2 regions of the Psychrobacillus syltrankelensis genome follow, and region 1 is predicted to be linked to the other one. Evidence: a T-box and tRNA genes for the amino acid it is inferred to sense, from the RefSeq annotation. Region 1 holds a T-box; the other holds one or more tRNA genes.
The links. The T-box of region 1 lies ahead of tyrS (tyrosine--tRNA ligase). A T-box ahead of a tRNA ligase gene usually reads a tRNA of that ligase, here a tRNA-Tyr.
Positions count from the first base shown of each region.

Region 1 (12,042 bases):
GAAAAAACAATATAAAAAAGATATTATTATTTCAACTGGGTTAGAGATAGACTTTATCTCAGGATTTGAGCAGGAGACTAGGTCTTTTCTAAATACTTACGGGAAATATTTGGACGATTCTATTTTATCCGTACACTTTTTACAATTTCAAAATACCTACACTTGTATTGACTTTTCCAAAGAGATTTATTTAGATTTTATAAAAAAAGTAGGAAGTCCAATCTCCGTGTATAAATTGTATTATAAAACACTAATGGATTCAATAAAGAGTGATTTAGGAAACTTTAAACCAAAACGAATTGGTCATATAACACTTGTACATAAATTTCAGCATGCGTTATCCGAAAAAGTCGAGGATAGTAAGGAAATTGTCGCCATATTAAAAGAAATAAAAAATCGACATCTTCAACTTGACGTAAATAGTGCAGGTCTTGCCAAACCGTTTTGTTTGGAAAGCTATCCTTCTCCTTCATTCATACTATTGGCAAAACAATTAGAAATCCCTTTAGTGTTCGGTTCAGATGCCCATCAAGTAAGCGATTTACATCAGTTCTATTATGAACTAAATAAATATATTGAGAATGGAGATTTAAAAATGTTTACTCAAACAACTTATTCTGAAGACTTAACAGCAAATTACGTCATGTTATCGAAGCAATTAGATGCGTTATTGACTGGAGAAAAAAATGCGATCGCAAACTTAAGTAATGCATCCGCACTATTAAATCAATATTTCGACCGAATTAATTGGGTTGGATTCTATTTAATGGAAGACGGTGAATTAGTATTAGGTCCATTTCAAGGATTACCCGCTTGCGTAAGAATCCCTCTTGGTAAAGGGGTTTGTGGAACAGCTGCAAAAACAAAAGAAACAGTCATCGTTCCTGATGTACACGCTTTTCCAGGACATATTGCATGCGATGCAGCATCACAATCAGAAATCGTTGTTCCTATAGTTAGAAATGGAGAACTTTTTGGTGTTCTAGACATAGACAGTCCTATTAAAGAGCGTTTCTCCGAGCAAGATAAAGAAGGCTTAGAGCAATTCATTCAAGTTTTAATTAAACATATTTAAGAAAAGCAGAAGGAGAAATTTTCCTTCTGTTTTTCATAATCAAGACTTATGGACCTTTGTAATGGTAATATAATTATAAAGTTTGTAAGAGGAGTGAGGGCTTTGTCTTGGATTGAAACTATTTCGATTTCTTCTACTTTACTAATTGTATTTCTTGTTATCGTACCCATTACTGCTGGTATTTTTCTTTACCTTTACGACCGAAAGCAGAAGCAGCATGCAATACTGCGAAATTATCCGATTTTAGGGCGAATGCGCTATATATTAGAGAAAGCTGGTCCAGAGCTTAGACAATATCTATTCGATAATGATAACGGAGGAGAACCCTTCAACCGCGAGGAATATTTGCATATGGTTATGCCGGGAAAATATTTGAACAGCATAATTGGTTTTGGTTCGAAACGTAATTTTAATGAAGCCGGCTATTTTATTCGAAACGCAATGTTTACAAAACAAAATGAGGAAATGCGTGTCGACAACGCAGTCATTGTTGACACAATGCGTTATATTGTCGATGAAGATAATTTATTTTCACGTAAAGAGCATTTGGAGGATGTCCCAGCTTTATCTTGGTTATTACCTGAAGAAGATGCGATTATAATCGGTCCTAATTGTGAGCATCCTTTCCACGTTCGTAGTATGCTCGGACAATCTGCAATGAGTTACGGTGCGCTAGGAGAAAATGCAATTACTGCTTTATCGAAAGGTATTGGCATGGCTAAAGGAGCCTGGATGAATACAGGAGAGGGTGGCTTATCCAAACATCATCTAGCTGGTGACGCAGATATTATCGCGCAAATTGGATCAGGATTATTCGGTTTCCGTACGGAAGATGGAGAATTTAGTTGGGAACGGCTTCGTGAGAAAGCGGAAATTCCACAAGTGAAAGCATTCGAACTAAAATTGGCGCAAGGAGCAAAAATGCGCGGTGGACACGTAGAAGGCGAGAAAGTGACAGAAGAAATAGCAGCTATTCGGAACGTTACTCCATATAAAACGATCAATAGCCCAAATCGTTTTCATCAATTTGATGACTATCCTACTTTGTTCGAATTTATCGATAAAATTCGGCACCATACTGGAATGCCAGTTGGCATAAAGGTAGTAATTGGTAGCAAGCAAGATGCAGAGGAACTTGCGTCATTCATGCTCGAAACTGGTACCGGACCAGATCATATATCTCTCGATGGTGGCGAAGGCGGTTCTGGAGCTACATATCAAGATCTTGCAGATAGCGTGGGTTTACCACTTCGGTCGTCTCTTATTCTTCTTGACGATGCACTAAAGAAGTATGGAGTAAGAGATCGAGTGAAGATCATCGCCTCCGGTAAAATTACAACACCAGATCGTGCGGCGATTGCTTTAGCAATGGGAGCCGATCTTGTTCAAATTGCACGAGGTTTTATGATATCGGTAGGTTGTATTATGGCACATAAATGCCATACGAATACTTGTCCAGCAGGTGTTGCTACTACAGATAGGAAATTGCAGCAAGGACTTGTTGTAGAAGAAAAGAAATATCGTGTGACTAATTATATTTTGACTATGAGAGAAGGACTTTTCCGTATAGCGTCTGCAGCTGGTCTTGATTCGCCAACAAAGCTTGATAGACAGCATGTTGTGTACAAAGATGAACGTGGAAGAGTGTTCACAATAGATTAAAAATATACCGTTCTCTCATTTGTGGAGAACGGTCAGGTTGTAGACAAAGTCATTTTTGATTGGTATCTCTTCAGACTGTCTTGAAAACGCTTGACAGTCGAGGCGCGCCAGCACAAGGCGGAAGCGAATAGAACTAAAGTTCATGAGCTTTCAACGAAGTGCAAACGTTTTTTTCTGCGACGAGCTTGCGCAGGAGCAAGCAACGAAGAATGCGAGCGTTTGTCAACAGTCTGACCGTTCTCTCATTTGTGGAGAACGGTATTTTATATTCTATCTAATACACCTGGTTTAATTGGAAAAGTATTTGTTTATCAGAAAGTGGGAGATAGAACTTTAAAGCTTTGAAAATGCTTGCTTTAAATCCTCTATTAAATCTTTAGAGTTTTCTAGTCCTACAGAAAGTCTTAGTAATCCATCGGTGATGCCCATTTCTAATCTTTCTTTTTCTGGCACGACAGAATGAGTCATCGTTGTAGGATGCTGAATTAGTGTTTCGGCATCTCCTAGACTTACAGCAATTTTAATTAAATTTAATTCGTTCATTAGCTTTTGAGCATTTTTCATCCCACCTTTAACGGTAAATGAAATTAGCCCCCCGCCAGCTTTCATTTGTTTCTTCGCAATTTCGTATTGAGGATTGTTCTCGTCAAATGGATAGTAAATATTTTCGACGAATGAGCATGTTTGTAAAAAAGAGAAAATATCTGATGCATTTTTCGTATGTCGTTCCATCCGTACATGTAAAGTTTTTAGACCTCTGATAAGTAACCAAGCATCAAATGGAGAAATAATACCACCAAAATCTTTTTGGACGGACAGACGTATTCCCTCTATTTCCTCTTTCTTTTTTCCAACTAGAATTCCTGCAATAACATCGCCATGACCATTAATATATTTCGTTGCACTATGCAATACGAAATCTGCTCCTAATTCTAATGGATTTTGCAAATAAGGGGATGAAAACGTATTATCAACTACTACATGAATACCATGCTTTTTTGCAATCTTTGTTATTAGTGCAATATCCACTATCTCCATTGTTGGATTAATAGGAGTCTCAATATAAATACAAACCGTATTCGGTTTAATAGCTGCTTCAATCTCTTCTTCTGTTGCTAGAGTTGAAAGATCATGTGAAATATTATACTTATCTTTTAAGATGTTTAAAAAACCAAATGTACAACCATATATACCCCGAGTACAAAGAATATGATCTCCAGACTTAGTTAAATGAACTAGAATGGTACTTACAGCTGCCATTCCTGAACCAAACGCTAGTGCTCCTTCTCCGTATTCCAATGAGGCCATTCGTTCTTCCAAGACATGTACCGTTGGGTTTCCCAATCTAGAATAAATGCCCCCGCTTTCTTCTCCTGCGAACCTTCTAGCCCCTTGTTCAGCCGTTTCAAATGCAAATGTGGAAGTCTGATACAGTGGGACCGATAGACTATCGTGATGATTAACAGAACTATACCCTTTATGAATATATATTGTTTCTTTTTGATAATTTTCTTTATCCACTTCACTAACACCCCTTTATTGTAAACGCTTACATCTAGTTTACACGGAATGAAACAAAAAGAAAAGGCACTCATCTTTTTAAAGATGAGATGCCTCATAAATACTTAATTGATTTTTCCCATTATTCTTAGCTTCATATAATGCTATATCCGCACAATGGAAGAGATCATGGAAAGATAAATTATTTTCTTTTTCCCAAACACTTACTCCCATAGATACTGTTACACTCGGATTTGTATATTTCGGTATTTGGGCTATTATTTGTTTAGATTCCTCTATACCTTGCGAGATGGTCATTTCGGAGAAGTATATGGCAAGTTCTTCTCCTCCCCATCTAGCTCCAATTCCAATTCCATCCGTTCGTTTTTGGATAATAGAAGCGATTTGTTTTAATATGTCATCTCCCACTTGATGACCATGTGAATCATTCACTTGTTTAAAATTATCAATATCCAAAAGTATGAAGATACCTCGCTCCTCATTTTCCATCGAGGTTTCCACATATTTGTCTAGATATTTTCGAGCATAAAGATTTGTTAAATGATCACGATTTACCATTTCTTGTAACTTGTTACGTAAAGTAGAATTACTTATCGCGAGAGAGGAGTGTTGAATTAACGATTGCATTAATTTAAAACTATCAAATGAAAAAAAATATGGTTCTTTGTGAAGCACAATACTGAATCCTGTGATTTGATCTTGCTCTTTTAAAGGAATTGCAACAAGAGAACGATATTCATATTTTATATCTGCAAGTCGATTGAAATCTGCAATAAAAAGAGGGTCCTTCATTTTAAGGAAATGATTAGCCACATGATGAATATATAGTTGACCATCAATAGTTTGGAAAAATTCTGAACTTACGGAGGAAATTTGGTACTCCTCCTCTTCACTTAAAAGAACAAAACAAATTTGTTCTGGATGAAAGGATTTAATTAATTGATTTCGTAAAAATAATAACATATCCTCTAGTGATAGATTCATATTGAGCTTATGTGAAGTTTCATTTATTAATTGTAAATCTGCTACCAATCGATGTGACTGTACATACAATTTTGCGTTTTCTAATGCATTTCCAGTAGCTGAAGCTAGCAATGAAGCAAATTCTTTTTGTCTTCCAGAAAACAAATAGTCAAATGGCGTTGACATTTGCATAATTCCATATATACCTTGCTTACCTTTTATAGGAATATTCAATAACCGTACTCCTAAGTCTGCTGCTAGTTCGGTTGTAATCTCACCTGAAACATATGCTTCTATTGTTGCTGGTCTTTCCGATGTGTAGTCAAATAATTTATAAGGGACAGCTGTCTTTCGTTCTTGGTCATTTGATAATATTAAAATCGAGTGGAAGTTCGGAAATGCATCTTGTACAGCATTTAATGTTCCTTCTAATATTTGTCCAATATCTAGAGTTGAATGAAACATTTTTGTTACATTAAATAGATTTCTATACTGATGCTCCTGGTGAGTTAAGAAGATAGTTTTCTTAAGCATTTGCACTAATTTACTAATAATATTTATAAAATCATTTACTTCTGCCTTGCAAGAAAATTCTTCCCATTTTTCCGTTGACTCCATAATAAGTAAACCTAATGGTTGTTCTTCCAAGTCTCTTAATAGTATGGACACTTCTCCATTTATGAGATGACTTTTTTGTAGAAATGGAATATTTGCAAAGCTCTTTTCGTAAAAAAAAGCTTCAATTTCCTTCCATCTAATAGCATTTAATTTTTTTATCAACGAGTGGTTACCTTTTAACTGTAAAAATGTATCAGTATCGAAAATATAGTAGTTTGCTATTTCCACATCAAAAAACTCTAAAAGTATTGTCTTTAAATCTTCAAACCAATTAAAACTTGAATCTTGAGTAAATGCATTTTCACTCCAAATGTCTAACATACGACTTTTCAATTGTTCTAATATTGTATCTTTTATCATTAAAACACCTCTTAGCTCCAAGAGTGAATACGTTACTTTTATCACATATATCTATACTTCTATTTGACTATACTTCTCATAATTTGTCAATTGAATCCCTATTAAGAAAAGCACAAGCATTCTTTAAGTGCATATTGTCTTCACCGTTTCCTAAGTGCTTTGGACCAAACATCCACTACACTATTACCGTTGGAATTATGTAGCTGGAAGTTGACTACACTTCCGGCTACACTTTTTTCTGTAATCTTGTGGCAAATGTCTGTCCGTCGCCCTCTTGGAATTTGTGAGGACATGATGCTTTTTGTTTGGATAATTAGAGAAAAAATGCATTCCTACTCATTTAAAAGCTTCCGAAGATACCATTTCGGAAGCTCTACGCTACTTTACCTTTAGATACTATCTATTTTTCTCAGGTTCCGCTTTTCATATTCATAAGTAAAAGAATGTTCAACAGCTCAAAGATCAAGCTAAGTGTTTAACTGTAGCGAAAAAGTATGGAATACTATGTTTTTATAGTAACTATCTGCTAATCCCTAGAAGTAATGATCTATCTGAATTTTTTTATATTTCCACTGGTCCGCAAACATCTTGATGGTTTCCCAACTTGCTAGCGTCCACCTGGAGCGGAAATCAACCTGTTCATGTTCTAAAAAGAGAAACCTAATTTTACAAAGGAATGAATGAATAATATTGACTTTGTTCGCTTCAAAAGTTACAATAAACTTTGTGTAAAATAAATGCAGCAGTTGTATGGTCTAGAATGTTCATTTTGTTCCTCTATTTTATATAATAGATGGTGTATCCTGTAACCCTTTGGCTGCATGGGCGATGATACATGAAAATAAAATGTCTACTAGTTTGGATACATCTGGTCTTATTTTACAACAAAATAAAACCAATAAAAGGAGGAGTCACTCATGGCTCGCTATACAGGTCCAGCATGGAAATTATCACGTCGTCTTGGTATCTCACTAAGTGGTACTGGTAAAGAATTAGAAAAACGCGCATACGCACCAGGACAACACGGTCCTAACCAACGCAAAAAATTAACAGAATACGGTCTTCAATTACAAGAAAAACAAAAACTTCGTCACACTTATGGTGTAAACGAACGTCAATTCCGTACTCTTTTTGACAAAGCTGGTAAAATGCAAGGTAAACATGGTGAAAACTTCATGATCCTTCTTGAAACTCGCTTAGATAACGTTGTTTACCGTTTAGGTCTTGCTCGCACTCGTCGTGGAGCTCGTCAATTAGTAAACCACGGCCACGTAATGGTTGATGGTAAACGTGTTGATATTCCTTCATTCCGTTTAAAAGCAGGTCAAGAAATTTCTCTTCGTGAAAAATCTCAAAACCTTGATGTAGTAAACGAATCACTAGAAGTGAACAACTTCGTACCAGATTACTTATCATTTGATGCAGACAAAAAAGTTGGTACTTTCGTTCGTCTTCCAGAGCGCAGTGAACTTTCTGCTGAAATTAACGAAGCTCTTATCGTTGAGTTCTACTCTCGTTAATAGATATACTCTGCAAAGAGTATTATTAAAAGCCCTAGAATCCTTGTTAAATCAAGGTTTTAGGGCTTTTTATTTTTATGTATTTTCCACCGTTTTATACAGACTATGACCCTGGAATTTTCATGTAAAATTCATATGCAAGTATCACCTATCGTTCTCTTATTTCTCGAAAATTCAAGTATAAAAGAAGAATGGGTGATTACGTGCTTTTTTTGAAATGTATGGATTCCCAACAAATATTCTAGAACCATATCATAGTACAAAAAAGACTGTAGTTAGCTCGAATTTCATCGAGTTTTTCAACAGTCTAAGCTTCTAAATACATAATAATCAAACTAATAAAGAAACTAAGTCGAAGAGGGATTAATTTGTATCCATCTTCATACCCTCGATTAAATCAAGTAATCGTTGTTTAGCGACATCTGTTTCTTCTTTCAAAGCTGTAAAAGTATAGCCCGACTTATCTTCATTAACATGAACTTCTAATAAATCTCCTACTTTTGCATTTATCGTAAACTTATTTTTTAATATTACAAGTTTATTTGTTTTATTATCTTTTTCTAAAAGAACAACAAAAAAATCATCGAAACGATCAACTACGTATTTATTTGAACACATCAAGAACAGCCCCTCGATCAAAATAATAAAAATATACTAAAATTAAATAATTAAATTTGTAGAAAGTTTGTTTATCTATATTATTCTATACTATTTCTTACTCATTTTTCATCTAATTATGATTATTTATTAATTTTTTTTATTTTTTTCATGACTATATGTCTATTTTGTGGAAACACTAAGAAATGAAATAGGCAAAAAAGGAGGATATACTATGAAAAACAAAGATATGAACAATTCACAGAATAGAAAGTCTAATGAAAAGGGAGTCAGCGCAAGGTATTTAGAACCCGAAAAATTAAGTGAAAATGAGAAGAGGACTCTTCAAGTTAAAGATGGTCAACATAATCATCATGTCGACGAACGCGGTGGAGCGTTCTAGCATTACCATAAAGTTAAGAAAAACCGGGCAAATAGATGCCCGGTCCTTTTAAGAAGAGTAGCATATGAATATCGTTGCTTTCCGCTACGGCGGACATAATTTTAAAAATCAATAGCATCTCTTATTCGGATTACAGGATGGATGATCACTACGTTTACTTATACTAATTCTATCCTCTTAGCGATAGATAAGCTAAATCTTCTTGTTACGTACTTGTCACTTTATGGATTGTAGTGAAAGGTGGCGACTCCGGACGGAGGCCAACAGGATGTTGGTCACGAAGGCGTTGCCACACGATGTGGCGCTCTTAGCCTTCGTTCCTCGGAGACAGATGAGCCATCACAACGAACGCGTGAGTGGCGGTGATGGCTCATCGCTTACCCCGCGGAACGCGTCCACCTGAAACGGAAATTCGGGTATTACCTAATTCTTTAAAGTACTATGAACACTGATTTCGTTGGACGATAATCCATTTAATTCTTATCTTTAAATAAAATAGCTACTTCCCCATTTCAAGGGAAGTAGCTATTTATATTAAACAAACTTAATCATTTTGTAGTTTTTCTTTCCTCGACGAATAATCATAAATTCATCTTCTAAACGGTCATTTTCTCCTACTTCATATGATACATCCATCACTTTTTCTCCATTTATGGATATAGCACCGTTTGTAACATCTTCTCGCGCTTGTCTTTTCGAAGGTGACACGTTTGCTTCAACGATAAAATCTACAATGTTCTTCCCATCTTTTGTCATCTCAACAGATGGTACATCTTTAAAAGCATCTTTCATTTCTTCAGAAGATAGTTCTTTTAGATTTCCGCTAAACAATGCTTGGGAAATTCGAACAGCTTGCTCTAAAGCTTCTTGACCATGAATAAGACGAGTCATTTCTTCTGCAAGCGCAATTTGTGCTTTACGTAAATGAGGCTCATTTTCCACAGTCTCCTGGAATGCTTCAATTTCTTTTCTTTCTAAAAACGTAAAAATTTTCATGTATTTGATAACATCTGAATCCGCTGTGTTGATCCAAAATTGATAAAACTCATACGGGGATGTCTTTTTTGCGTCTAACCATACAGATCCAGAAGCGGATTTACCAAATTTCGTTCCATCTGCTTTAGTTACTAATGGAATCGTGATACCAAATGCTTTTGTTTCCTCTTCATGGGTTTTACGAATCATTTCAAGACCTGTTGTTATATTCCCCCATTGGTCGGATCCACCAATTTGAACGCGACAATTAAAGTGATCAAATAAATGTTTGAAATCAATACCTTGTATTAACGTGTAGGTAAATTCAGTAAAAGAAAGACCAGTATCTAAACGTGAAGATATTGAATCTTTCCCTAACATATAGTTAATATTTATAAGCTTTCCAAAATCTCTTAAAAACTCAACTACCGTCATCGAGCCATTCCAATCATAGTTATTGACCATTTTAGCACCATTCTCAGCTTGGAAGTCAAAAATTTGTTCCATTTGTGCCTTAATACCTTGAACATTCCGATCAATTTGTTCAATTGTTTGAAGTTGGCGTTCTTCGGATCGACCAGATGGATCCCCTATCATGCCTGTTGCTCCACCCACTAATAGAATCGGTCGATGACCATGTAATTGAAATCTTCTTAGTGTAAGCAGAGGTACAATATGTCCAATATGCATACTATCTGCAGTTGGATCAACCCCGCAATATAAAGATATTTTTTCTTTGTTTAATAACTCTTCTAATCCCTCAGCATCTGTTTGTTGATATAAAAGTCCTCTCCAAGATAAATCCTCTAATAATGCGTTTGTCAAATTAATCTCCTCCTTTAGAAAATAAAAAAAGTCCCTGCACGAAATAAATCATGCAGGGACGCTGTATCCATTAGCGCGGTACCACCCAGCTTGAAGGAAAAATCCTTCCGCTTGAATCACGATATCGTTGTGAAAACGTTTAACTCCAAGCCTGTAATTCGTTACTATACACTGACTAACTTTCACCAACCGTTAGCTCTCTAAACAGTATGTACAATAACTACTTCGGACTTTTCTTCGTTAAAATATATACCTATTTTACATAATATAAAACGTATGTCAATATCTATCGTCTATTGATAATCGGTTATGGTATAATAATTCTTGATTTGGGGGTCGAGCTAATGATGGATAAATGGATAAAGAAAATCCAATTTCACAAAGATAAATTGGATAAATGGCAATCAACTAAATGGGCTAAAGGACTACGTATTTCATCCGGCGTTATTTGGAATTTATGCTTACTTTTCTTAATTATAGGTGTTACGTTTGGTTTCTTTGCTGTATCAGTTGGAGCTGGCTATTTTGCTTCGTTAGTAAAAGAGGAACCATTACGTAGTAAAGAAGAAATGAGAGAAGATGTGTTTAACTATGAAGAAACCTCTGAAGTTTATTTTGCGGGAGATGTATATCTCGGTAAGCTGAGGACGGATCTTGAGCGCACTGAAACTAAATTATCCTCCATTTCACCATATGTTTTGGATGCTGTTTTAGCAACAGAAGATGAATACTTCGAAGTACATAACGGGATAGTTCCTAAAGCAATTATACGTGGATTGCTTCAAGATGTTACAAACTCTGATACAAAAACAGGTGGTTCTACTTTAACGCAACAATTAATTAAAAACCAAATATTAACAAACGAAGTATCCTATGAACGAAAAGCAAAAGAAATTCTCTTAGCAATGCGTCTAGAACATTTTATGACAAAAGATGAAATATTAGAAACTTACTTGAACATTATTCCTTATGGTCGAAATGCAAACGGAAGAAACATTGCAGGCATTGAGACAGCAGCTAACGGAATATTTAACGTAAAAGCGAAAGATTTAACACTACCTCAAGCAGCATATATTGCTGGAATTCCGCAATCACCATTCGCATATACACCTTTTAGAAAAGGAGGAGTTTTAAAAGAAGGAAAAGCATTGCAACCAGGTATTGAACGGATGAAGACCGTTTTATTCAGAATGAAAGAAACTGGATATATCAACGAAGAAGAATACAACTCTGTAAAAAATTATGATATTACGAAAGATTTTAGACAACCAGAGATTGTGCCAGAAGAAAAGTACCCTTGGCTAACTTTTGAAATTGAAAATCGTGTTAAAGAAATACTAAGAGAACAATTTGCAACTGCAGATGGAATTGATCCAGAACGCTTGAAAAATGAATCCAAGCTCTATGAAAAATATGATATTATTGCAAAGCGTGCTGTAAGTACTGGCGGTTACCGAATTCATACAACTATTAATAAAGAAATGTATGAAGCGATGATTAAAGTAAAAGATCAATTCGACACT
Region 1 is NZ_CM144227.1:104,791-116,832, reverse strand. Features, by position in the region: partial or broken gene hisJ (histidinol-phosphatase HisJ) at 1-556, shown strand, start outside; gene ACTSKG_RS00605 (GAF domain-containing protein) at 596-1,075, shown strand; gene ACTSKG_RS00600 (FMN-binding glutamate synthase family protein) at 1,178-2,737, shown strand; gene megL (methionine gamma-lyase) at 3,071-4,258, opposite strand; gene ACTSKG_RS00590 (sensor domain-containing diguanylate cyclase) at 4,337-6,199, opposite strand; gene rpsD (30S ribosomal protein S4) at 7,117-7,719, shown strand; gene ACTSKG_RS00580 (DUF3006 domain-containing protein) at 8,083-8,337, opposite strand; gene ACTSKG_RS00575 (hypothetical protein) at 8,552-8,719, shown strand; gene tyrS (tyrosine--tRNA ligase) at 9,254-10,519, opposite strand; T-box leader at 10,571-10,766, opposite strand; gene ACTSKG_RS00565 (transglycosylase domain-containing protein) at 10,867-12,042, shown strand, end outside.

Region 2 (12,042 bases), 1.2 Mb from region 1:
GAACCAGCTTCTTGCACGAGCTTTTGCCACTTTGTTTGCAATGATGGACTTTGAATCGTTTCTTCAACGACCTTTTCCATTTCTTTGCGTAAATCTGCAGACTGTAGAATTTTCCCTAGCTCTTTCTTCATATCAGCTGAAGCAAAAAAGCTTTCTAAATCCTTTAAGTAATCGGGGTCTTTCATTAAGGCTTTCATTAGTTCTTCTTGCTGTTTCACCATACTTTTTGCCATCTTCTCCGAGAATTTAGGATCTTGATAAACTTCTTTCCAAAAATTTTCTGCATCTTTGGATAACATGGTTTGTTCTACTGATTTCTTTACTTGATCATTATCAATTACTAACAAACTTTGAAATTCGGGGTCATCTAAAAGCTTTCGAATGGATTTTTTTCCTTCTTCCGTTTGAAGAGCATCAATTACTATTTTCTTCATCTCTTCATAAGAAGGAGAAGATGAGTTAGAACTGCTACATCCAGCAAGTAAGCCAATAGTTAATAAAATGAGAGCAAAATACTTCAAATTAGTCACCATCCTTTCAATTATTATTCACATTTTTTTAGAAAATATGTATAGAAGTAATCAACAAATAGATTTTTTTGCTAATGGTTGTTACAATCTATAAAGGACTTAGTAGAATATGGAGGACTTTTTACAGTGACAATTCGAAATTGGTTTAAATTTTTTCTAAATGCAATGTGGATAGGTGGACTAATCACAGGTGTGTTAGGTTCAATTATATTATGGGAAAAAAACTTTGCATCATACTATGAAGCGGGACAATGGGGAGCGGTGATCGCTGCATTTATTGTCTTAGTTGGTTTTGGACTTATCATAAGTGTTATAGCACAAATGGGTTTCTTTGCTTATTTGACAATACATCAGATGGGCGTAAACATTTTCAAAAGCCTTACACTATGGAATTGGGTGCAACTACTTATCATAGCATTGGTCATCTTTGACTTAATTGTCTTCCGATTTAAGCCTTCTGAAGGAACGACAAGCCAAATCTGGTTACATATAGTGGCACTTGTTCTATTAATAGGTGCTTCGGTAATAGTAGCAATAATTAAGGCAAATAAAACAAAGAAACAAATATTGATTTCAGCCCTTTTCTTTATGATTGCTATTACGACACTAGAATGGGTAGCAGCACTTAAAGTTCAATCAAGCGATGCGGACGTATGGTTATTAATTGTTTTGGTACCACTTCTAGCAGTTAATGCATACCAATTATTGGCTTTGCCAAAATATAATGCAAAATCCGACGAAGATAGAAAAAAATTAGAAGCGCGTAGAAAAGCAAGAAAAGAAGCTGCAGCTTTAAAAACGAAATAACGAAAAAAAGCTCTGACTAAATGTCGGAGCAGCTCAGACTGTGGACAAACTCGGGTAAAATTGAGTTTGCCTATAGTCTTTTTTATTAAATAAAATTGATGTCAAAGCATCCAGGAGCAAGTAGAAAGTTTTCGTTATTCGGGTATTGTTTTACTTTTAGTTGTTAAACCAAAAATATTTTGTTCTATAGAAAGAAAAGAATCAGATTTAAGTAATTGATCCAATTGTTTTATATCGATTCTTTCCTTTTGGTGGAGCGGAACGCTAAGAATATCCCCTTTTTCTAGCTTGATTTTTTGATTTCCTTCCACCCAGTATTTAGTTGAACTCAACAAATTCACCTCATATTTCCATGCAGTCTTTTGTAATTCCATAGGAAATTCATAGTCCTTTGTTCGAAACCATAGTGGAACTTCTCCAACTGTTTTTTCAAATTGATCAATTTCCTTTTTGAATAAAGAAGGATCTTCGATATATTTATTACCTTCTTGCCCTAATAAGCTAATTGGAATACTCTTCTCTTTCATTATTTGAATAAGAGTAGGAGACCGATCTATCCAATCATTACTAATAAAAAAATGCGGATATGGTGCTTCCAGGTTTTTTAAGAAAGTTTCCATGTCCTCTTTACCGAAAGATAAATCGATGGTTATCGTTTTCCCATGTGATCCTTTGGAAACGACAGTAGGTTTTTCAACTAGCTGAAAAACAGGAAGCATAGAAGAGTACTTATTTGGGATAATAAAAAAAAGACTCACAAGAACTAGCATTGTTCCGATAAATAAAAGCTTTAATCTCATTGTAAACTCGCACCTTTCCCAGTCATTCTAATAAATTTTATGATTTAGTGTTGACATTCATGTTTAAAAGATGTTAAGATACAAAGGTCGCTGAAACAAGACGACAAATTAAACAACATGAACATTGAAAACTGAACATGCAAAACGTTAAGACATACAGCTTGAAAGACTAACTCTGTTAGTTTGATAGCAAAACAATTTTGACATCATTTAATGATGATGCCAGCAAAACAAAATGAGCTTTTTAAGTTCTCTATTATGGAGAGTTTGATCCTGGCTCAGGACGAACGCTGGCGGCATGCCTAATACATGCAAGTCGAGCGAATGACGAAGAAGCTTGCTTCTTCTGATTTAGCGGCGGACGGGTGAGTAACACGTGGGCAACCTGCCCTGTAGATTGGGATAACTCCGGGAAACCGGGGCTAATACCGAATAATCCATTTCCTCACATGTGGAAATGTTAAAAGACGGCATCTCGCTGTCACTACAGGATGGGCCCGCGGCGCATTAGCTAGTTGGTGAGGTAACGGCTCACCAAGGCGACGATGCGTAGCCGACCTGAGAGGGTGATCGGCCACACTGGGACTGAGACACGGCCCAGACTCCTACGGGAGGCAGCAGTAGGGAATCTTCCACAATGGACGAAAGTCTGATGGAGCAATGCCGCGTGAGTGAAGAAGGTTTTCGGATCGTAAAACTCTGTTGTGAGGGAAGAACAAGTACGAGAGTAACTGCTCGTACCTTGACGGTACCTCATTAGAAAGCCACGGCTAACTACGTGCCAGCAGCCGCGGTAATACGTAGGTGGCAAGCGTTGTCCGGAATTATTGGGCGTAAAGCGCGCGCAGGCGGTCCTTTAAGTCTGATGTGAAATCCCACGGCTCAACCGTGGAAGGTCATTGGAAACTGGGGGACTTGAGTACAGAAGAGGAAAGCGGAATTCCAAGTGTAGCGGTGAAATGCGTAGAGATTTGGAGGAACACCAGTGGCGAAGGCGGCTTTCTGGTCTGTAACTGACGCTGAGGCGCGAAAGCGTGGGGAGCAAACAGGATTAGATACCCTGGTAGTCCACGCCGTAAACGATGAGTGCTAAGTGTTAGGGGGTTTCCGCCCCTTAGTGCTGCAGCTAACGCATTAAGCACTCCGCCTGGGGAGTACGGTCGCAAGACTGAAACTCAAAGGAATTGACGGGGGCCCGCACAAGCGGTGGAGCATGTGGTTTAATTCGAAGCAACGCGAAGAACCTTACCAGGTCTTGACATCCCGCTGACCGTTCTAGAGATAGATCTTTCCCTTCGGGGACAGCGGTGACAGGTGGTGCATGGTTGTCGTCAGCTCGTGTCGTGAGATGTTGGGTTAAGTCCCGCAACGAGCGCAACCCTTGATCTTAGTTGCCAGCATTTAGTTGGGCACTCTAAGGTGACTGCCGGTGATAAACCGGAGGAAGGTGGGGATGACGTCAAATCATCATGCCCCTTATGACCTGGGCTACACACGTGCTACAATGGACGGTACAGAGGGTCGCAACCCCGCGAGGGTGAGCTAATCCCATAAAACCGTTCTCAGTTCGGATTGTAGGCTGCAACTCGCCTACATGAAGCCGGAATCGCTAGTAATCGTGGATCAGCATGCCACGGTGAATACGTTCCCGGGCCTTGTACACACCGCCCGTCACACCACGAGAGTTTGTAACACCCGAAGTCGGTGGGGTAACCCTTACGGGAGCCAGCCGCCGAAGGTGGGACAGATGATTGGGGTGAAGTCGTAACAAGGTAGCCGTATCGGAAGGTGCGGCTGGATCACCTCCTTTCTAAGGATAATATCGGAATACAGATTTTTATCTGTATCTTAACGTTTTGCAGTTCAGTTTTGAATGTTCATTTTATATGAAGATTCAACTCTTGTTCTTTGAAAACTGGATAAAACGACATTGAAAGAAACAAATTCAAGAAATTCAATTTGTAATCACATTTGTGATTATTTTTTGTGTAGTACTTTTAACTACTATTTTTGAGGATTTCAAGACACAAGCAGTGAATTGGAAGCCGAATGGTTAAGTTAATAAGGGCGCACGGTGAATGCCTTGGCACTAGGAGCCGAAGAAGGACGGCACTAACACCGATATGCTTCGGGGAGCTGTAAGTGAGCTTTGATCCGGAGATTTCCGAATGGGGAAACCCACTGTTCGTAATGGAGCAGTACATTTGCGTGAATACATAGCGCATCTGTGGCAAACCCAGGGAACTGAAACATCTAAGTACCTGGAGGAAGAGAAAGAAAAATCGATTCCCTGAGTAGCGGCGAGCGAAACGGGAAGAGCCCAAACCAAGAGGCTTGCCTCTTGGGGTTGTAGGACACTCTATATAGAGTTACAAAGGAATGAGCTAGACGAAGCGATCTGGAAAGGTCCGCAGGATAGGGTAAAAGCCCCGTAGTCAAAAGTTCATTCTCTCTTGAGTGTATCCTGAGTACGGCGGAACACGTGAAATTCCGTCGGAATCTGGGAGGACCATCTCCCAAGGCTAAATACTACCTAGTGACCGATAGTGAACCAGTACCGTGAGGGAAAGGTGAAAAGCACCCCGGAAGGGGAGTGAAATAGATCCTGAAACCGTGTGCCTACAAGTAGTCAGAGCCCGTTAATGGGTGATGGCGTGCCTTTTGTAGAATGAACCGGCGAGTTACGATTACATGCAAGGTTAAGTTGAGAAGACGGAGCCGCAGCGAAAGCGAGTCTGAATAGGGCGAATGAGTATGTGGTCGTAGACCCGAAACCAGGTGATCTACCCATGTCCAGGATGAAGGTAAGGTAACACTTACTGGAGGTCCGAACCCACGCACGTTGAAAAGTGCGGGGATGAGGTGTGGGTAGCGGAGAAATTCCAATCGAACCTGGAGATAGCTGGTTCTCTCCGAAATAGCTTTAGGGCTAGCCTCAAACGTTAGAATCTTGGAGGTAGAGCACTGTTTGGACTAGGGGCCCATCCCGGGTTACCGAATTCAGACAAACTCCGAATGCCAATGATTTATGTTTGGGAGTCAGACTGCGAGTGATAAGATCCGTAGTCAAGAGGGAAACAGCCCAGACCACCAGCTAAGGTCCCAAAGTATTTGTTAAGTGGAAAAGGATGTGGCGTTGCTTAGACAACCAGGATGTTGGCTTAGAAGCAGCCATCATTTAAAGAGTGCGTAATAGCTCACTGGTCGAGTGACGCTGCGCCGAAAATGTATCGGGGCTAAACAAATCACCGAAGCTGTGGATTGATACCTATGGTATCAGTGGTAGGAGAGCGTTCTAAGGGCGTTGAAGTCAGACCGGAAGGACTGGTGGAGCGCTTAGAAGTGAGAATGCCGGTATGAGTAGCGAAAGATGGGTGAGAATCCCATCCACCGTATGACTAAGGTTTCCTGAGGAAGGCTCGTCCGCTCAGGGTTAGTCGGGACCTAAGTCGAGGCCGATAGGCGTAGACGATGGACAACAGGTTGATATTCCTGTACCACCAAACCACCGTTTGAGTAATGGGGGGACGCAGAAGGATAGGGTAAGCGTGCTGTTGGTTATGCACGTCCAAGCAGTAAGGTGTGAGTGTAGGCAAATCCGCACTCTGTAACATTGAGCTGTGATGGCGAGGACTTAGTCCGAAGTTCCTGATTTCACACTGCCAAGAAAAGCCTCTAGCGAGGTGATAGGTGCCCGTACCGCAAACCGACACAGGTAGTCGAGGAGAGAATCCTAAGGTGAGCGAGAGAACTCTCGTTAAGGAACTCGGCAAAATGACCCCGTAACTTCGGGAGAAGGGGTGCTCTTTTGGGTGTATAGCCTAGAAGAGCCGCAGTGAATAGGCCCAGGCGACTGTTTAGCAAAAACACAGGTCTCTGCAAAACCGTAAGGTGAAGTATAGGGGCTGACGCCTGCCCGGTGCTGGAAGGTTAAGAGGAGTGCTTAGCGCAAGCGAAGGTGCGAATTGAAGCCCCAGTAAACGGCGGCCGTAACTATAACGGTCCTAAGGTAGCGAAATTCCTTGTCGGGTAAGTTCCGACCCGCACGAAAGGCGTAACGATCTGGGCACTGTCTCAACGAGAGACTCGGTGAAATTATAGTACCTGTGAAGATGCAGGTTACCCGCGACAGGACGGAAAGACCCCGTGGAGCTTTACTATAGCTTGATATTGAATTTTGGTGCAACTTGTACAGGATAGGCAGGAGCCTTAGAGCCCGGAGCGCCAGCTTCGGAGGAGGCGTCGGTGGGATACTGCCCTGGTTGTATTGAAATTCTAACCCATACCCGTAACCCGGGTAGGAGACAGTGTCAGGCGGGTAGTTTGACTGGGGCGGTCGCCTCCTAAAGTGTAACGGAGGCGCCCAAAGGTTCCCTCAGAATGGTTGGAAATCATTCGAAGAGTGTAAAGGCAGAAGGGAGCTTGACTGCGAGACCTACAAGTCGAGCAGGGTCGAAAGACGGGCTTAGTGATCCGGTGGTTCCGCATGGAAGGGCCATCGCTCAACGGATAAAAGCTACCCCGGGGATAACAGGCTTATCTCCCCCAAGAGTCCACATCGACGGGGAGGTTTGGCACCTCGATGTCGGCTCATCGCATCCTGGGGCTGTAGTCGGTCCCAAGGGTTGGGCTGTTCGCCCATTAAAGCGGTACGCGAGCTGGGTTCAGAACGTCGTGAGACAGTTCGGTCCCTATCCGTCGTGGGCGTAGGAAATTTGAGAGGAGCTGTCCTTAGTACGAGAGGACCGGGATGGACACACCGCTGGTGTACCAGTTGTTCTGCCAAGAGCATCGCTGGGTAGCTATGTGTGGACGGGATAAGTGCTGAAAGCATCTAAGCACGAAGCCCCCCTCAAGATGAGATTTCCCATTACGCAAGTAAGTAAGATCCCTCAAAGACGATGAGGTAGATAGGTTCGGGGTGGAAGCGTGGCGACACGTGCAGCTGACGAATACTAATCGATCGAGGACTTAACCAAATATGAATTTGAATTCATCAATGTCTTTTATCCAGTTTTGAGTGAACAAGCGCTCTAGTAAGAGGGTTTCAAGACACGAGTAATTCGAGGAAACGATTGAGAGAGGAAAGGAGCGTACTCAAGTACGTGACTGACCGAACGAATGAAGTTGACGAAGAAGTACGATGTGTATTGAAAGCCGTACAGTCTAGTGATGATGGCGAAGAGGTCACACCCGTTCCCATACCGAACACGGAAGTTAAGCTCTTCAGCGCCGATGGTAGTTGGGGGTTTCCCCCTGTGAGAGTAGGACGTCGCTAGGCACTATAAAAAGTCGTTACCGAGTAATCGGTAACGGCTTTTTTTGATGCATGCAATTATCTTGTTTTTAAATCGGATATTATATAACGACTAATTTTTTCTGCATAACAGCTTTTTTATTGAGAGTTTGATTGGTCTCATTCTGCCGCTTTCTAACTGCTTAGGGGTAAAGGATTTTCCGTATTGGAACTACTCTATCTAAATTCTCGCTGTTTCATGCCAATGATCTAACATCGTTTATTGCCTAGGAAATGATTTAAAGCTACCAGTTTTATATCTCTGTAGTTAAAGTTCGAAAATCTTCTATAAAATTTTAGAGAAATTGTTAAAATAAACTTGAAATAAAAAAAAGAGTTGTTATAATTATATTTGTACTTTAATTAAACATATCGTTCCGAAGTAGCTCAGTGGTAGAGCAATCGGCTGTTAACCGATTGGTCGTAGGTTCGAGTCCTACCTTCGGAGCCATTTTTTTGTCTTCGCTTCCATAGCTCAGCAGGTAGAGTGCTTCCATGGTAAGGAAGAGGTCACCGGTTCAAATCCGGTTGGAAGCTTACATATTAAGTAGGGGCAATCAAAAAAGAACTACTTGTCTTAGTATGGTAAATATGTTATTATTATATTTGTCCGGTTTTACAGGAGAAGAAAGCGAAAGAAGTTGACGCAGAAATGCGCCGCTTATTGTTATAACCCAGGAGGATTAGCTCAGCTGGGAGAGCATCTGCCTTACAAGCAGAGGGTCGGCGGTTCGAGCCCGTCATCCTCCACCATTTATTTTCATACTTAGCTTTGGAGGGGTAGTGAAGTGGCTAAACACGACGGACTGTAAATCCGTTCCTTAGGGTTCGGCGGTTCGAATCCGCCCCCCTCCACCATTTTATTGGGGTATAGCCAAGCGGTAAGGCAACGGATTTTGATTCCGTCATGCCCTGGTTCGAATCCAGGTACCCCAGCCATATCGTACATAAATATAAAACTTATTAAGGGGCCTTAGCTCAGCTGGGAGAGCGCCTGCCTTGCACGCAGGAGGTCAGCGGTTCGATCCCGCTAGGCTCCATAAAATATATAATGAATAAGAGGGTATTCCAATTCGATTGGAATACCCTTTTTTCGTTGGAACTTACTTTTCCCATACACGCTCGATTGAACAAATGTTATTGGTGAACTGCAATAAAAACACATCGGGGTTTCTTAACGATTTCCATTGCTCAAATCCAAAATTACTATCGTAATAATTCAATAGTAAAGACATGATATTTCCGTGTGTCACGATTATAGTATTTTCCAATTCAGTAGTTAAGATATCATTTATTACTTCTAATATACGTTCTTGTGCTTCAACACTTGATTCTCCTCCTATTAGTTTTAACTCCATATTGTTAAATGTCTCATTCAATTTATCGAGCCAATCTGGCATCGACAAGGAGCTTAGTACACGTTCTGCTAGTCGATCATCGATTTGAACGTCTATACTTTTGCTCTTTGCAAAAGGTTCAATAGTTTCTAGGGCACGTAAAAAAGGACTAGATATAATACGGTCAACTTTCATGTTTCTTAAGAATTCATTAAGCAGAATAGCTTGGATATATCCTTTCTTAGTAAGGGATGCATTGGATTCTTGTCCTTCCGCTTGGCAATGTCTAATTAGATATATTTGTTTCTTCATCTCTTTTCCACCTTTACTAAAAATATTATTAGCCAAAATAATATTGGGAAATCTTTTTTATAAATTCTTTTTCTAGTTCCCCCAATGATTCTAGTAAAAGAAAAGTCTTTACTTCGGGAAGTGGAAACAAATCAAAAGGTATACTCATTACACGCCCTTCTAAAAGTTCCCTTTTCACAATGGACTTTGGCAGAAATGATGTACCGAGACCTTCTTGAATGAAACGTTTTACTATATAGGCTTGCGTTACCTTCATCGTTTTCAAATTCAACACTTTCTTGCGGATTTGTAGAAGAAGGGGATCCCAAACGACTGGATGATGATGAGTAAATAAGTAATTGTCTTTTAAGTAGTCCTCTGCATCTAAAAATGGTCCTGATTCATCATCATAAGCATCAGTAGGAACAATAAATATAAGTGGATCTTTATAAAGTTCGATAGATTGAATACTTTTTCTTGTAGCATCTATAGCTGAAATGCCAATGTTAACTTCTCCACTACACACTAAATCTTCGATGGAACTAGATTCTGCTACTCGTATGGACACTTCAAGATATGGATGATTGTTCATGAAGGAACGCAAAATATAAGGTAAAATGGTTTCGGCCATTAAAGGAGATATAGCAATATTCCATTTGTGAGTATATCCTTCTGTAAAAGCATGGAGACGATTCACACTTACCTCAAAACCTTTAGTAAGTTGTTTAGCTTCTATATAAAACATTTTACCAGCTTCGGTTAAGTGCACTCGTTTATTAGTTCGTTCAAAGAGAGAAACTCCAAGATATTCTTCCAATAATTTTATATGGACAGTAACACTTGGCTGTGACATTAACAGTATTTCAGATGCTTTTCTAAAATTATTAGTTTCGGCAGCCGCTATAAAGGTTTTCAACCATTGATATTCCATTAAGATTCTCCTTTATTAATTAATAATATTAATCAACATAATAGACTTTATTTAATTTTAATAATTATATATCTTTCATATAATAAGGAAAAGGAAGGGGAATTAATATGTTTCAAAAAGGATTAAAAGGCATTGTTGCGGTGCAAACAAAAATTAGTTTAGTAGACGGAGAAAATGGAGTACTAAGATATCGGGGTACCGACGTAAAGGAGTTAATACCAGTTTATTCATTCGAACAAGTAGCATATTTTTTGTTCTACGACAAGCTACCAACAGAAGAAGAGCTTCTTCAGTTTAATAAAAAGCTAAAAGAAGGAAGAGTACTCCCTTTACATGTTCAAAATATAATAGATGCACTTCCGATGACAGTCTCTATTATGGATGTAATGAGAACAGCAATCTCAGCTTTTGCTACTACTGAATTTTTGCAAATGAATATGATGGAGCAGGCAATTGTTCTAACAGGTGCTCTTCCAGTCGTTGTAGCAAGGCACTATAGAAAGAAACTGGGCTTAGCAATAATAGAAACAAACGATGACTTCTCGCACACGAAGAATTATTTGTGGTTGTTAAATGGCGTGAAACCGACTTCAACACAAGTGGAGGCATTGGAAACGTATTTAAAACTGACAATGGAACATGGGTTAAATGCTTCTACGTTTGCAGCGAGAGTTACCGTATCCACCGAGTCGGACTTACCAGCAGCGATCACTTCTGCAATTGGTACGATGAAAGGACCCTTACATGGAGGCGCGCCATCCGGAGTGTTAAATTTGCTAGAAGAAATAAAAGATGAATCCAGGATTCGACCAGTCATAGAAGAAAAAATTAAAAATGGAGAAAAGGTGATGGGATTCGGTCATCGTATATACAAAACGGAGGATCCTAGATCGATTTTATTAAGAGAAGCGTGTTTACGTTTACAAGGCTCAGATCCATGGTTAGATTTGGCAACCAAGGCTGAAAAAGAAATCACAGGGCTTTTAGAAAAGTACAAACCTGGTAGAAAACTATATACGAATGTGGAGTTTTACGCTGCAGCAATTATGCGTTCAATAGATATGCCAACAGTTTTATTTACACCAACGTTTAGTGTGGCACGTATCGTAGGATGGAGTGCACATGTGATAGAGCAAGTGGATGATCAGGCTCTATTCCGTCCACAGTCAGTATACGTAGGTGAGATTAAAAGAAAATAATGCTTTTCAACACCTATATCTTTCTATTATGATATAGAAAAAAGTGAGGTGTTGGAATTTGGTAGAAAAAATTGTATTTGGCGATTTAACGCTACGCCCATTAGAAGAATCTGATATTCAACGGTTGTGGGAGCTTTACGATCCAAAGATTTTTGAATTTATGCTAAATAAAATAGAGAACTATGAACAGTTTGACCAATGGCTTCGAGCTGGAATTGAACAAATGAATATCGCCAAAACCGCTCTCACTTTCGTAATCGAGCATACAGAAACAAAAGAAATTATAGGGACAACAAGAATTTATGGCATTGATACGTTAAATTATGCGTGTGAAATCGGATCCACATTCTATGGGAAAAAATTTCAGCGAACACATGTTAATACTACATGTAAATATTTACTATTAAAACACTCCTTTGAAAACCTTGGTATGATACGTGTCCAATTTAGAACAGACGAATTAAACGTAAATTCACAACGAGCAATTGAACGTATAGGTGGAATAAAAGAAGGCGTTTTGCGAAATGAGCGCATACGTTCAAATGGAACTGTTAGAAATGCAGTAGTTTATTCAATTATTGATAGTGAATGGAAAGAAGTGAAAAATAACCTCGTTCAACTCATGAATAAATATTCATGATTTTGTTGGGTTGAGCCAAGTGCCCTTCAGGTATTACAATAGGTGTATAACCGGAGGGGAGTATAAAATTATGAATAAATTAAATATAACTATTATTGGTGTACCAATGGATCTTGGTCAAAATAGACGAGGAGTCGATATGGGACCAAGTGCTATTCGATACGCAGGAGCGATTGAACGATTAAAGTCACTAGGACATAATGTAAAAGAC
Region 2 is NZ_CM144227.1:2,781,689-2,793,730, forward strand. Features, by position in the region: gene gerD (spore germination lipoprotein GerD) at 1-521, opposite strand, end outside; gene ACTSKG_RS13525 (KinB-signaling pathway activation protein) at 657-1,337, shown strand; gene ACTSKG_RS13530 (hypothetical protein) at 1,472-2,137, opposite strand; rRNA gene ACTSKG_RS13535 (16S ribosomal RNA) at 2,393-3,947, shown strand; rRNA gene ACTSKG_RS13540 (23S ribosomal RNA) at 4,189-7,116, shown strand; rRNA gene rrf (5S ribosomal RNA) at 7,303-7,418, shown strand; tRNA gene ACTSKG_RS13550 (tRNA-Asn) at 7,810-7,884, shown strand; tRNA gene ACTSKG_RS13555 (tRNA-Thr) at 7,898-7,970, shown strand; tRNA gene ACTSKG_RS13560 (tRNA-Val) at 8,111-8,186, shown strand; tRNA gene ACTSKG_RS13565 (tRNA-Tyr) at 8,208-8,291, shown strand; tRNA gene ACTSKG_RS13570 (tRNA-Gln) at 8,298-8,372, shown strand; tRNA gene ACTSKG_RS13575 (tRNA-Ala) at 8,401-8,473, shown strand; gene ACTSKG_RS13580 (histidine phosphatase family protein) at 8,537-9,082, opposite strand; gene ACTSKG_RS13585 (LysR family transcriptional regulator) at 9,111-9,992, opposite strand; gene ACTSKG_RS13590 (citrate/2-methylcitrate synthase) at 10,100-11,191, shown strand; gene ACTSKG_RS13595 (GNAT family N-acetyltransferase) at 11,250-11,831, shown strand; gene rocF (arginase) at 11,902-12,042, shown strand, end outside.
Region 2: it encodes a tRNA-Tyr, which carries the amino acid that the T-box ahead of tyrS (tyrosine--tRNA ligase) is inferred to sense. The anticodon was not compared.